Regions from separate parts of the Actinoplanes derwentensis genome, predicted to be linked through region 1. Evidence: riboswitches for the same ligand, from Rfam matches in the RefSeq annotation. Region 1 holds a riboswitch; each other region holds the start of a gene.

Evidence for each region. Region 1 has a riboswitch for ZMP and ZTP ahead of BLU81_RS30930 (glycine hydroxymethyltransferase). Riboswitches for the same ligand answer to the same signal wherever they lie in the genome.
Region 2: linked by a shared signal. The riboswitch ahead of BLU81_RS40580 (bifunctional 5,10-methylenetetrahydrofolate dehydrogenase/5,10-methenyltetrahydrofolate cyclohydrolase) and the one ahead of BLU81_RS30930 (glycine hydroxymethyltransferase) in region 1 are both predicted to bind ZMP and ZTP.
Region 3: linked by a shared signal. The riboswitch ahead of BLU81_RS11240 (metallophosphoesterase) and the one ahead of BLU81_RS30930 (glycine hydroxymethyltransferase) in region 1 are both predicted to bind ZMP and ZTP.

The regions. Positions count from the first base shown of each region.
Region 1 is NZ_LT629758.1:7,032,648-7,035,913, forward strand. Features, by position in the region: gene BLU81_RS30925 (substrate-binding domain-containing protein) at 1-60, opposite strand, end outside; gene BLU81_RS30930 (glycine hydroxymethyltransferase) at 261-1,688, opposite strand; ZMP/ZTP riboswitch at 1,709-1,800, opposite strand; rRNA gene rrf (5S ribosomal RNA) at 1,933-2,049, opposite strand; rRNA gene BLU81_RS30940 (23S ribosomal RNA) at 2,161-3,266, opposite strand, start outside.
Region 2 is NZ_LT629758.1:9,064,746-9,068,011, forward strand. Features, by position in the region: gene BLU81_RS40575 (class I SAM-dependent RNA methyltransferase) at 1-492, shown strand, start outside; gene BLU81_RS40580 (bifunctional 5,10-methylenetetrahydrofolate dehydrogenase/5,10-methenyltetrahydrofolate cyclohydrolase) at 832-1,692, opposite strand; ZMP/ZTP riboswitch at 1,705-1,791, opposite strand; gene dxs (1-deoxy-D-xylulose-5-phosphate synthase) at 1,934-3,266, shown strand, end outside.
Region 3 is NZ_LT629758.1:2,404,216-2,407,481, forward strand. Features, by position in the region: gene BLU81_RS11225 (VOC family protein) at 120-773, opposite strand; gene BLU81_RS11230 (hypothetical protein) at 830-1,123, shown strand; gene BLU81_RS11235 (sugar O-acetyltransferase) at 1,129-1,737, shown strand; ZMP/ZTP riboswitch at 1,782-1,858, shown strand; gene BLU81_RS11240 (metallophosphoesterase) at 1,884-2,738, shown strand; gene BLU81_RS11245 (VOC family protein) at 2,770-3,156, opposite strand.

The DNA of each region.
Region 1 (3,266 bases):
GCACGCGGCCCCGCTGAGAACGAGCATCACGCAGACCACTGCTTTCCCGAACCCGCGCATGCCCCCTCCGAACACATCGAGAGATGACGCTGCCTCTGGCAGTAGACGCCCACCCTCCCTGAGTGTCAACAGCAGGTTTCTCGGCAGTTACATTCAGCTACGGCGCGGGCTTGTCTTGCGGCCGATCAACCTGGCGAGAAATGGCAAACGCCGCCTTCACCGGAACGGATCCGATGAAGGCGGCGCTTTGGGAAGAACTGTCAGCCGAGGTCGACCGACGGGTAGAGCGGGAACGGGGCGAGAAGTTCGGTGGCCTGCTTGCTGATCCGGTCGGAGAGGGCCGGGTCCAGGGTGAACTTGGCCTTCGAGCCCTCGGCCGGGGTGGTGGCGGCAAGGACCGTGTGGATCAGGTCGGCGATCTGGTCCATCTCGGCGACGCCCAGGCCGCGGCTGGTCAGGGCCGGGGTGCCGACGCGGATACCGGAGGTGTACCAGGCGCCGTTCGGGTCGTTCGGGATCGCGTTGCGGTTCGTCACGATGCCGCTGTCCAGCAGGGCCTGCTCGGCCTGGCGGCCGGTGATGCCGAACGGGTGCACGTCGAGCAGCACCAGATGGTTGTCGGTGCCGCCGGAGACCACCTGCACACCCCGCTTCAGCAGGCCCTCGGCCAGAGCCTGGCTGTTGGTGACGATCTGCTGGGCATACGTCGCGAACTCCGGCCGACGGGCCTCGGCGAACGCGATCGCCTTCGCGGCCATCACGTGCGGCAGCGGGCCACCGAGCACCATCGGGCAGCCGCGGTCCACCTGGGAGGACAGCTCCGGCTGGCAGAACACCGCACCGCCACGCGGGCCACGCAGGCTCTTGTGGGTAGTGGTGGTGACGATGTGCGCGTGCGGGATCGGGTTGTAGTCCCCGGTGAACACGCCACCGGCGACCAGACCGGCGAAGTGCGCCATGTCGACCATGAACGTCGCGCCCACCTCGTCGGCGATCTCGCGCATCTTCGCGAAGTTCACCTTCCGCGGGTACGCCGAGTAACCGCCCACGATCACCGCGGGCTTGAACTCCTTGGCGCTCTCCCGCAGCGCCTGGTAGTCGATCTGGCCGGTGGCCTGGTCGACACCGTAGGAGCGCTGGTCGAACATCTTGCCGGAGATGTTCGGCCGGAAACCGTGGGTCAGGTGGCCACCGGCGTCCAGAGACATGCCGAGCAGCCGCTGGTTGCCAAACGCCTGCCGCAGCTCGGCCCACTCGGCGTCGGTCAGGTCGTTGATCTGCCGCTTCTCGAACTTCTTGAGGAACGGCACCTCGACCCGGTCGGCGAGGATGGCCCAGTAGGCGACCAGGTTCGCGTCGATGCCGGAGTGCGGCTGGACGTACGCGTACGGAGCCCCGAACAGCTCTTTCGCGTGCTCGACGGCGATCGACTCGACGGTGTCGACGTTCTGGCAGCCGGCGTAGAACCGGCGGCCGATGGTGCCCTCCGCATATTTGTCGGAGAGCCAGTTACCCATGGCGAGCAGGACGGCCGGAGAAGCGTAGTTCTCACTGGCGATCAGCTTCAGCGACTCACGCTGATCGGTCAGCTCTTTCGCGATCGCATCAGCGATCCGCGGGTCGACCGTGCGGACCACCTCGAGCGCGGAACGGAAAGCGACGGACTCGGCGTTCAACTCTGCAGACATGGGACCTCCCTATCACGTAGCGAAGAGGCCCAGGCGCACGGCATGTCGTCGTCTCGACGGAGCCGCTCCCCGATGGTCAGCCCATCCGAACGCGCCAGTCACGGCCCGGACCCAGCATACCGGCGGTACCGGAACCCATCACACCCATTGCCCGTGACGCGGCCGACTCCACCGTCATTCAATCCTCTTCCAAACGCAGAAAAGGCCCACCCGGTCACCCGGGTGGGCCTTTCCATACGTTTGAGTCCGGCGGCGTCCTACTCTCCCACACCCTCACGAGTGCAGTACCATCGGCGCTGGAGGGCTTAGCTACCGGGTTCGGAATGTAACCGGGCGTTTCCCCTCCGCTATGACCACCGAAACAGCCATCAGCGAAACATCAACCAGCAACCCGAGGACCGGACTTCTCCGGATCGGGGTGGTTGTTCGTTTGCTGTGAATCACACAGTGGACGCTAAGCACAAAATTTAGGGTGGTTAAGCCCTCGGCCTATTAGTACCGGTCAACTCAACACGTTACCGTGCTTACATCTCCGGCCTATCAACCCAGTAGTCTAGCTGGGAGCCTTACCCACTCAAGGTGGTGGGATACCTCATCTCGAAGCAGGCTTCCCGCTTAGATGCTTTCAGCGGTTATCCCTTCCGAACGTAGCCAACCAGCCATGCTCCTGGCGGAACAACTGGCACACCAGAGGTTCGTCCGTCCCGGTCCTCTCGTACTAGGGACAGCCCTTCTCAAGTATCCAACGCGCACGGCGGATAGGGACCGAACTGTCTCACGACGTTCTAAACCCAGCTCGCGTACCGCTTTAATGGGCGAACAGCCCAACCCTTGGGACCTGCTACAGCCCCAGGATGCGACGAGCCGACATCGAGGTGCCAAACCATCCCGTCGATATGGACTCTTGGGGAAGATCAGCCTGTTATCCCCGGGGTACCTTTTATCCGTTGAGCGACACCGCTTCCACTCGCAAGTGCCGGATCACTAGTCCCGACTTTCGTCCCTGCTCGACCCGTCAGTCTCACAGTCAAGCTCCCTTGTGCACTTACACTCAACACCTGATTGCCAACCAGGCTGAGGGAACCTTTGGGCGCCTCCGTTACCCTTTAGGAGGCAACCGCCCCAGTTAAACTACCCACCAGACACTGTCCCTCGACCCGATCAGGGCCGCAAGTTAGATACCCAAACCCAACAGAGTGGTATTTCAACATTGCCTCCACCCGAACTGGCGTCCGAGCTTCACCGGCTCCCACCTATCCTACACAATTAAATTCAGATACCAATGTCAAGCTATAGTAAAGGTCCCGGGGTCTTTCCGTCCTGCCGCGCGTAACGAGCATCTTTACTCGTACTGCAATTTCGCCGGGCCTGTGGTTGAGACAGTGGGGAAGTCGTTACGCCATTCGTGCAGGTCGGAACTTACCCGACAAGGAATTTCGCTACCTTAGGATGGTTATAGTTACCACCGCCGTTTACTGGCGCTTAAGTTCTCCGCCTCGCCCTCACGGGCTAACAGGTCCCCTTAACGTTCCAGCACCGGGCAGGCGTCAGTCCATATACATCGTCTTACGACTTGGC
Region 2 (3,266 bases), 2.0 Mb from region 1:
GCCGCCGCCGACACGCTGGTCGGGGCGGTTCTGGAGATGTTGCGGCCGGAGCCGGGCGAGGTCTGCTGGGATCTGTACGGCGGTGCCGGCCTCTTCGCCGCGGCCCTCGCCGAACGGACCGGCGCTCGCACGGTCGTCGTCGAGTCCTCGCCGACCGGGGTGACCGCGGCCCGGAACAACCTGGCGAACCTGGCCGGAACCGAGATCGTCGAGGCCCGGGTGGACCTCGCGCTGGCCCGCCGCCGGTTGACCGCCCCGGTCGACCTGGTGGTCCTCGACCCGCCGCGGGCCGGAGCCGGCGCCCGGGTGGTCCGGTCGATCGCCGCCGCGAAGCCACGGGCGATCGCCTATGTCGCGTGCGACCCGGCGGCCCTGGCCCGGGACTTGAAGACGTTCCGGGCCGAGGGCTGGCGGATCGAGAGCCTCCGTGCCTTCGACTGCTTCCCGATGACCCAGCACGTCGAGTGCGTCGCCCACCTCGTCCCCGCCTGACCCCGTGTGGTGAGTTGGGGTGCGCATCGAACCCCAACTCACCACGCAGTGCGTGCCGGTTCGGTGCGTGGTGAGTTGGGGTTCGGTTCGAGCCCTAACTCACCACGCTGTGCGTGCCGGTTCGGTGCGTGGTGAGTTGGGGTTCGGTTCGAGCCCTAACTCACCACGCTGTGCGCGCGGGTTTGGTGTGTGGTGAGTTGGGGTGCGAATCGGGCCCGGACTTTCCACGCTGGGGGTGGGGTGACGGTGGGCACCGCATTCGGCCCGGCAGCCGCGGGGCGGCCTGGCGCCGTGCCTACCTTGCGGGGTAGGCACGGGGCTCTGGGTAGGCGTACGAGATCAGGGGTTTGATCTTTCGGCGGCGGCCACCGCGTTGCGGAAGAGCATCGCCACCGTCGTCGGGCCCACACCGCCGACCCGGGGCGTGATGGCGCCGGCCACCTCGGCGCACGACTCGTCCACGTCGGGGAGCAGGCGGCGGCCCTCGTAGCGGACGCCGGCGCCGATCACCACCGAGCCGGGCCGGACGTGCTCGGGCTTGACGATGCCGGGGACGCCGACCGCGGCGATCAGGATGTCGGCGCGCTGGGCGTAGCGGGGCCAGTCCTTGACGCCGGTGTGCACGACGGTGACCGCGGCGTTGGCGGTGGGGCGTTTCTGGGCCAGCAGCATCGCCAGCGGGCGGCCCAGGGTCGCGCCGCGGCCCAGGATGACCACCTCGCGGCCGGAGACCTCGATGTCGTGGAAGGCCAGCAGCGCCTCGATGCCGGCCGGGGTGCAGGGCAGCGGGCCGGGCAGACCGACGGCGAGGCGGCCCATGTTGAGCGGGTGCATGCCGTCGACGTCCTTGTCGGGGTCGAGGGTCTGCAAGGCGGCGTCGTAGTCCAGGTGGGCCGGGATCGGGTACTGGATCAGGACACCGTGCACGTTTTTGTCGTCGTTGTAGCCGGCGATCACCTTGAGCAGGTCGGCCTGGGTGATGTCGCCGCTCAGGTGCTCGTGCGGGGACTCGAAGCCCAGCTCGGCGGCCTGTTTCTGCTTGATCCGGATGTAGCCGGCGCTGGCGTCGTCGTCGCCGACCAGGATGGTGGCGAGGCTCGGGTTCACGCCGCGGGCTTTCAGGGCGGTGACCCGGTCACGGACGTCGTTCAGGACCGACTCGGCGACGGGGGCGCCGGGCAGAAGGCGTGCGGTTGACATGTGTCTCCCTCAGCGGGGAGCCCAGGCGGTCGACTCCCTCGTGACGAGCAGCTCCCCGATGGTTCGACCATCCCCGTGCCGCCAGTCGCTGCGTGTCTTCCAGGATGCCGGACGACTCGATCGGGCGGCCAGCCGGGGTGATGAACGAACGGATAGGTGGATGTACCAATTGTGTGGAGGATTGGTGACGGTCCGTTCGCTCAAGTCGCGTCCGTGCGCCTCGCGGATAGACTCATGCCTCATGAGCGACTCCCCCTCGACCCCGGCCGGTCTGCTGTCCAGCATCACCAGCCCCGGTGATCTGAAGCGACTGTCCGCGGAGCAGCTGCCCCTGCTCGCGGCCGAGATCCGTGACTTCCTCGTGGCCAAGGTGGCGCGGACCGGGGGTCACCTCGGCCCGAACCTCGGCGTCGTCGAGACGACCCTGGCGATGCACCGGGTCTTCGACTCCCCTCGCGACAAGATCCTCTTCGACACCGGCCACCAGGCGTACGTGCACAAGATGCTCACCGGCCGGCAGGACGGTTTCGACCTGCTCCGTCAGCGGGGTGGCCTGACCGGCTACCCCAACCAGGCGGAGAGCGAGCACGACCTGATCGAGAACTCGCACGCCTCCACCGCCCTGTCCTACGCCGACGGGCTGGCCAAGGCGTTCGCGCTGCGCGGCGAGGACCGGCACGTGGTCGCGGTCGTCGGTGACGGCGCGCTGACCGGCGGCATGTGCTGGGAGGCGCTCAACAACATCGCCGCCACGAAGAACCGCCTGGTGATCGTGGTCAACGACAACGGCCGGTCGTATGCGCCGACCATCGGCGGTCTCGCCGACCACCTCTCCACGCTGCGCCTGAACCCGGGTTACGAGAAGGTGCTCGACCTGGTCAAGGACGCGCTGGGCCAGACCCCGCTGGTGGGCAAGCCGGTCTTCGAGGTGCTGCACGCGGTCAAGAAGGGCATCAAGGACGCGGTCAGCCCGCAGCCGATGTTCGAGGACCTGGGCCTGAAGTACATCGGGCCGGTCGACGGCCACGACGAGCAGGCGATGGAGTCGGCGCTGCGCCGGGCCAAGGGCTTCAACGCGCCGGTCATCGTGCACGCGGTGACCCGCAAGGGCTACGGCTACCGCCCCGCCGAATCGGACGAGGCGGACTGCTGGCACAGCCCGAGCGCGTTCGACGCCGAGACCGGCAAGCTGGTGACGTCGTCGGCGCTGAAGTGGACCAAGGTCTTCGCGGAGGAACTGGTCGCGATCGCCGACGAGCGGCCGGACGTGGTCGGCATCACCGCCGCGATGGCCGAGCCGACCGGGATCGCCGCGCTGGCCAAGAAATACCCCGAGCGGACGTACGACGTGGGCATCGCCGAGCAGCACGCGGCGACCAGCGCGGCCGGTCTCGCGATGGGCGGGCTGCACCCGGTGGTGGCGGTCTACGCGACATTCCTGAACCGGGCCTTCGACCAGGTCCTGCTCGATGTGGCGATGCACAAGCTGCCGGTTACGTTCGTGCTGGACCGGGCCGGGATCACCGGGCCGGACGGGCCGAGCCACTACGGCATGTGGGACATGAGCGTCTTCG
Region 3 (3,266 bases), 4.6 Mb from region 1:
GCTTCTCATTTCCGAAGCATGAATGATCCCTTGAACCTCAAAGGATATCGGAACCGTCTCTATACGGGGTATCAGCGGAAAACACCGCATCGTGAAACGGCCCCTTTCCGAGATGTCTTTCAGCGCCCCGAATCGAGCAGGCGGAACCGGTCGCCGTCCGGGTCGAGGAAGACCTCCGGCTCCACCTGCGTGGCACCCAGCGACAGCAGCCGCTCCACCTCGGCCGCACGGTCCACACCGGCCGCGACCGCCACCTCGAAGTGGACCCGGCCGTTCTTCGGATTCAGCGGCGGCCCGCCCCAGGTGATCTTCGGGCCGCCGTCCGGATGCTGGATCGCGGTCTCCTCGCCCTGGTCCCAGACCAGCGGCCAGCCGAGCACCCGGCTCCAGAACAGGCCGACCGCCCGGGTGCCGTCACACGAGACGGCACCGAGAAACCCGCACCCGGCGAGGAACTCGTTGCCCGGCCCGATGACGTCGAACTCGTTGCCACCCGGATCCGCGAGCACCACGTGACCATCGGCCGGGTCCTGACCGATGTCGATGTGCCGCCCACCGAGCCGCAGCACCTTGGCGACCGTCTCGAGCTGATCCGCCGAAGACGTGCTGGTCAACTCCAGGTGCATCAGGTTGAGCCCGATCTTCGGCACCCGGGCGGCCCGAAAGGTCACCCCGAAACGGCTCTCCGCCCCGGCCAGCATCGCCGCCCAGAACACCTCCTGCCCACCCGGATCCTCCGCGTCGAAACAGATCGAGATCAGTTCACTGCTCACTTCACCGACCCTAATTCAAAGACCACCACAGCGCCGGTACGGCTTATCGTGGCGCGGTGACCGATCTCGAACCCTTCGGAGCCCGCCTCACCCGGCTGCTGGATCTCCGGGGCATGTCGGCAGCCGACCTGTCCGGGGCCACGGAGGTGCCGGTGACCCGGCTCGGCCTGGAGATCGCGGAGATTCCGTGGAACGTGTCGCACCCGTGGCCCGTCGACCTCGTCGAACTCGCGTGGGCGGCACGCCACCTCGACGACGGGCAGATCCGGGCCACCATGGACTTCGCCGATACTCTGACCGGCCGGATTACTGGTACACGACCGGTGTCCTCTGACCGCCCGGAGAGGTGACGAACGTGACCGAACGTGAGGACGAGGTGCTGGCGCGGATCCGGCAAGGGGTGTTCTACACCGAGACGGAGGCGGCCTTTCTGGGGCCGGGGCGGCGGGCTGACCTGATCTTCGACTACAACGGCACCCGGCCCGGTGACACCGACCGGAAGCGGGAGCTGCTGGAACGGATTCTGGGGTCGGTCGGGAAGCGGACCGTGCTGCTGGCGCCGTTTCACGCCGGGTTCGGCAGCAACGTGCACATCGGTGACGACTTCTTCGGCAACGTCAACCTCACCTTCGTCGACGACGTCGAGATCCGGATCGGGGACGGCGTGATGATCGCGCCGGGCGTCACGCTGACCACTACCGGACATCCGATCCATCCGGAGCTGCGGGAGGACTTCCGGCGGTTCTCGAAGCCGATCACGATCGAGGACAAGGTGTGGATCGGCAGCAACGTGGTGGTGCTGCCGGGAGTGCGGATCGGGTACGGAGCGGTGATCGGGGCGGGCAGCGTCGTCAGCCGCGACATCCCGGCCATGACCGTCGCCGTCGGAACACCGTGCCGCGTGGTCCGGCACATCACCGACGCCGACCTGCCCACCGCCCGCCCGCCCGGAGACGGCCACTGACCGTGTCAGCCATCGACGCCCGCCCGCATGGATCTCATGTTATTTTCGGGCCACACGACTGGCGCGGGTGGACTGACCACCGGGGAGTGCAGCCGGAGCATCGACCGCCTGGGTGCTCCTCATCACCACGATGAGGAGCATGACCCGTGGCCCATCGCCTTCTGCATCTGTCCGACACGCATCTGCTGCATCCCGCGGTCGACGCCGCCGCGGCTCTCGACCGCATCCTGTTCGACGTGCGCCACGTGCCGGCGATCGACGCCGTGGTGGTGTCCGGGGATCTGGCCGACGACGGTTCCGCGGAAGGCTGTGGGATCCTGCTGCGCAAGGTCGGGGACTTCGCCCGGGAACGCGGCATCCCGCACCTCTACTGCACCGGCAATCACGACTCCCGTGACGCGTTCCGAGCCGTCTTCGGCAGTGGGCACCGCGACTTCAACGGCGACGACATCGGCCGTACGGGCCCGGACTGCGCCGCTGTCAGCGAGGTCGCCGGACTGCGGGTGATCACCCTGGACAGCCTGGTTCCCGGTGAGGTGCACGGACGGGTGAGCGACGACCAGTTGGAGTGGCTGCGGGCATTGCTGGCCGAACCCGCGCCCGCCGGATCGGTGGTCGTCCTGCATCATCCGCCGATCGCCCCGCAGTGGTCGGAGTGGATGCAGACCATCAACCTGCGTGACGCCGACCGGCTTGCCGAGGTGATCGCCGGCCGGGACGTCCAGGCCGTGCTCTGCGGCCACTTCCACCTGCAACTCTCCGGCGTCCTTCGGGGTGTCCCGGTGTGGGCGGGTCCCGGCGTGGTCTCCCGTCTCGACCTGACCGCCCCACCGCACCTGATGCGGGTGGTTCAGGGCGCCGGCGCCACGATCGTCGATCTGGGCGGCCCGTCGTCGCCGATGTTCCACGCGGTACACGCCCGCGATCCGCTGGCCGGCACCGCGATCGCCCTGGTGGACGGCCGGACCGGCATCCCCGCGACCGAACAGGTCACGCCCTGACCTGTCGCCGGGTTCATCCGGCCACCGCTGGTCAGCCGGCGATCTCGGTCTCGCTGCGGAGGATGCAGAACTCGTTGCCCTCCGGGTCGGCCAGGGTCACCCAGCCGGTGCCGTCGGGGTTGCGCAGGTCGTGCACCTCGGTCGCGCCCAGGGCCAGCAGCCGGGCCAGTTCGGCGTCGCGGCCGCCTTCGGTGGGGCGCAGGTCGAAGTGGATGCGGTTCTTGCCCTGTTTGCCGTCGGGTACCTGGATGAACAGGACGCGGTGCCGGCCGTCTCGGGAGAGGATCAGGCATTCCTCGTGGCCGGGTTCGTTGGGGTCGGCCGGGTCGTCGGTCCAGTCCAGGACGGTCTGCCACCAGCGCGACAGGGTGTAGGCGTCGGTGCAGTCCACGGCGGTGTGGGAGATGTAGGAGGTCATCGCATCATCCTCGCCCCATCGATGATCTTGCACAATGGCAGGTGGTTCGCGCTCGGCGAACAAGCCGATCCCGGCGGTTGGCCGGTGTAGGCGGTGGCGACGATCCCGTC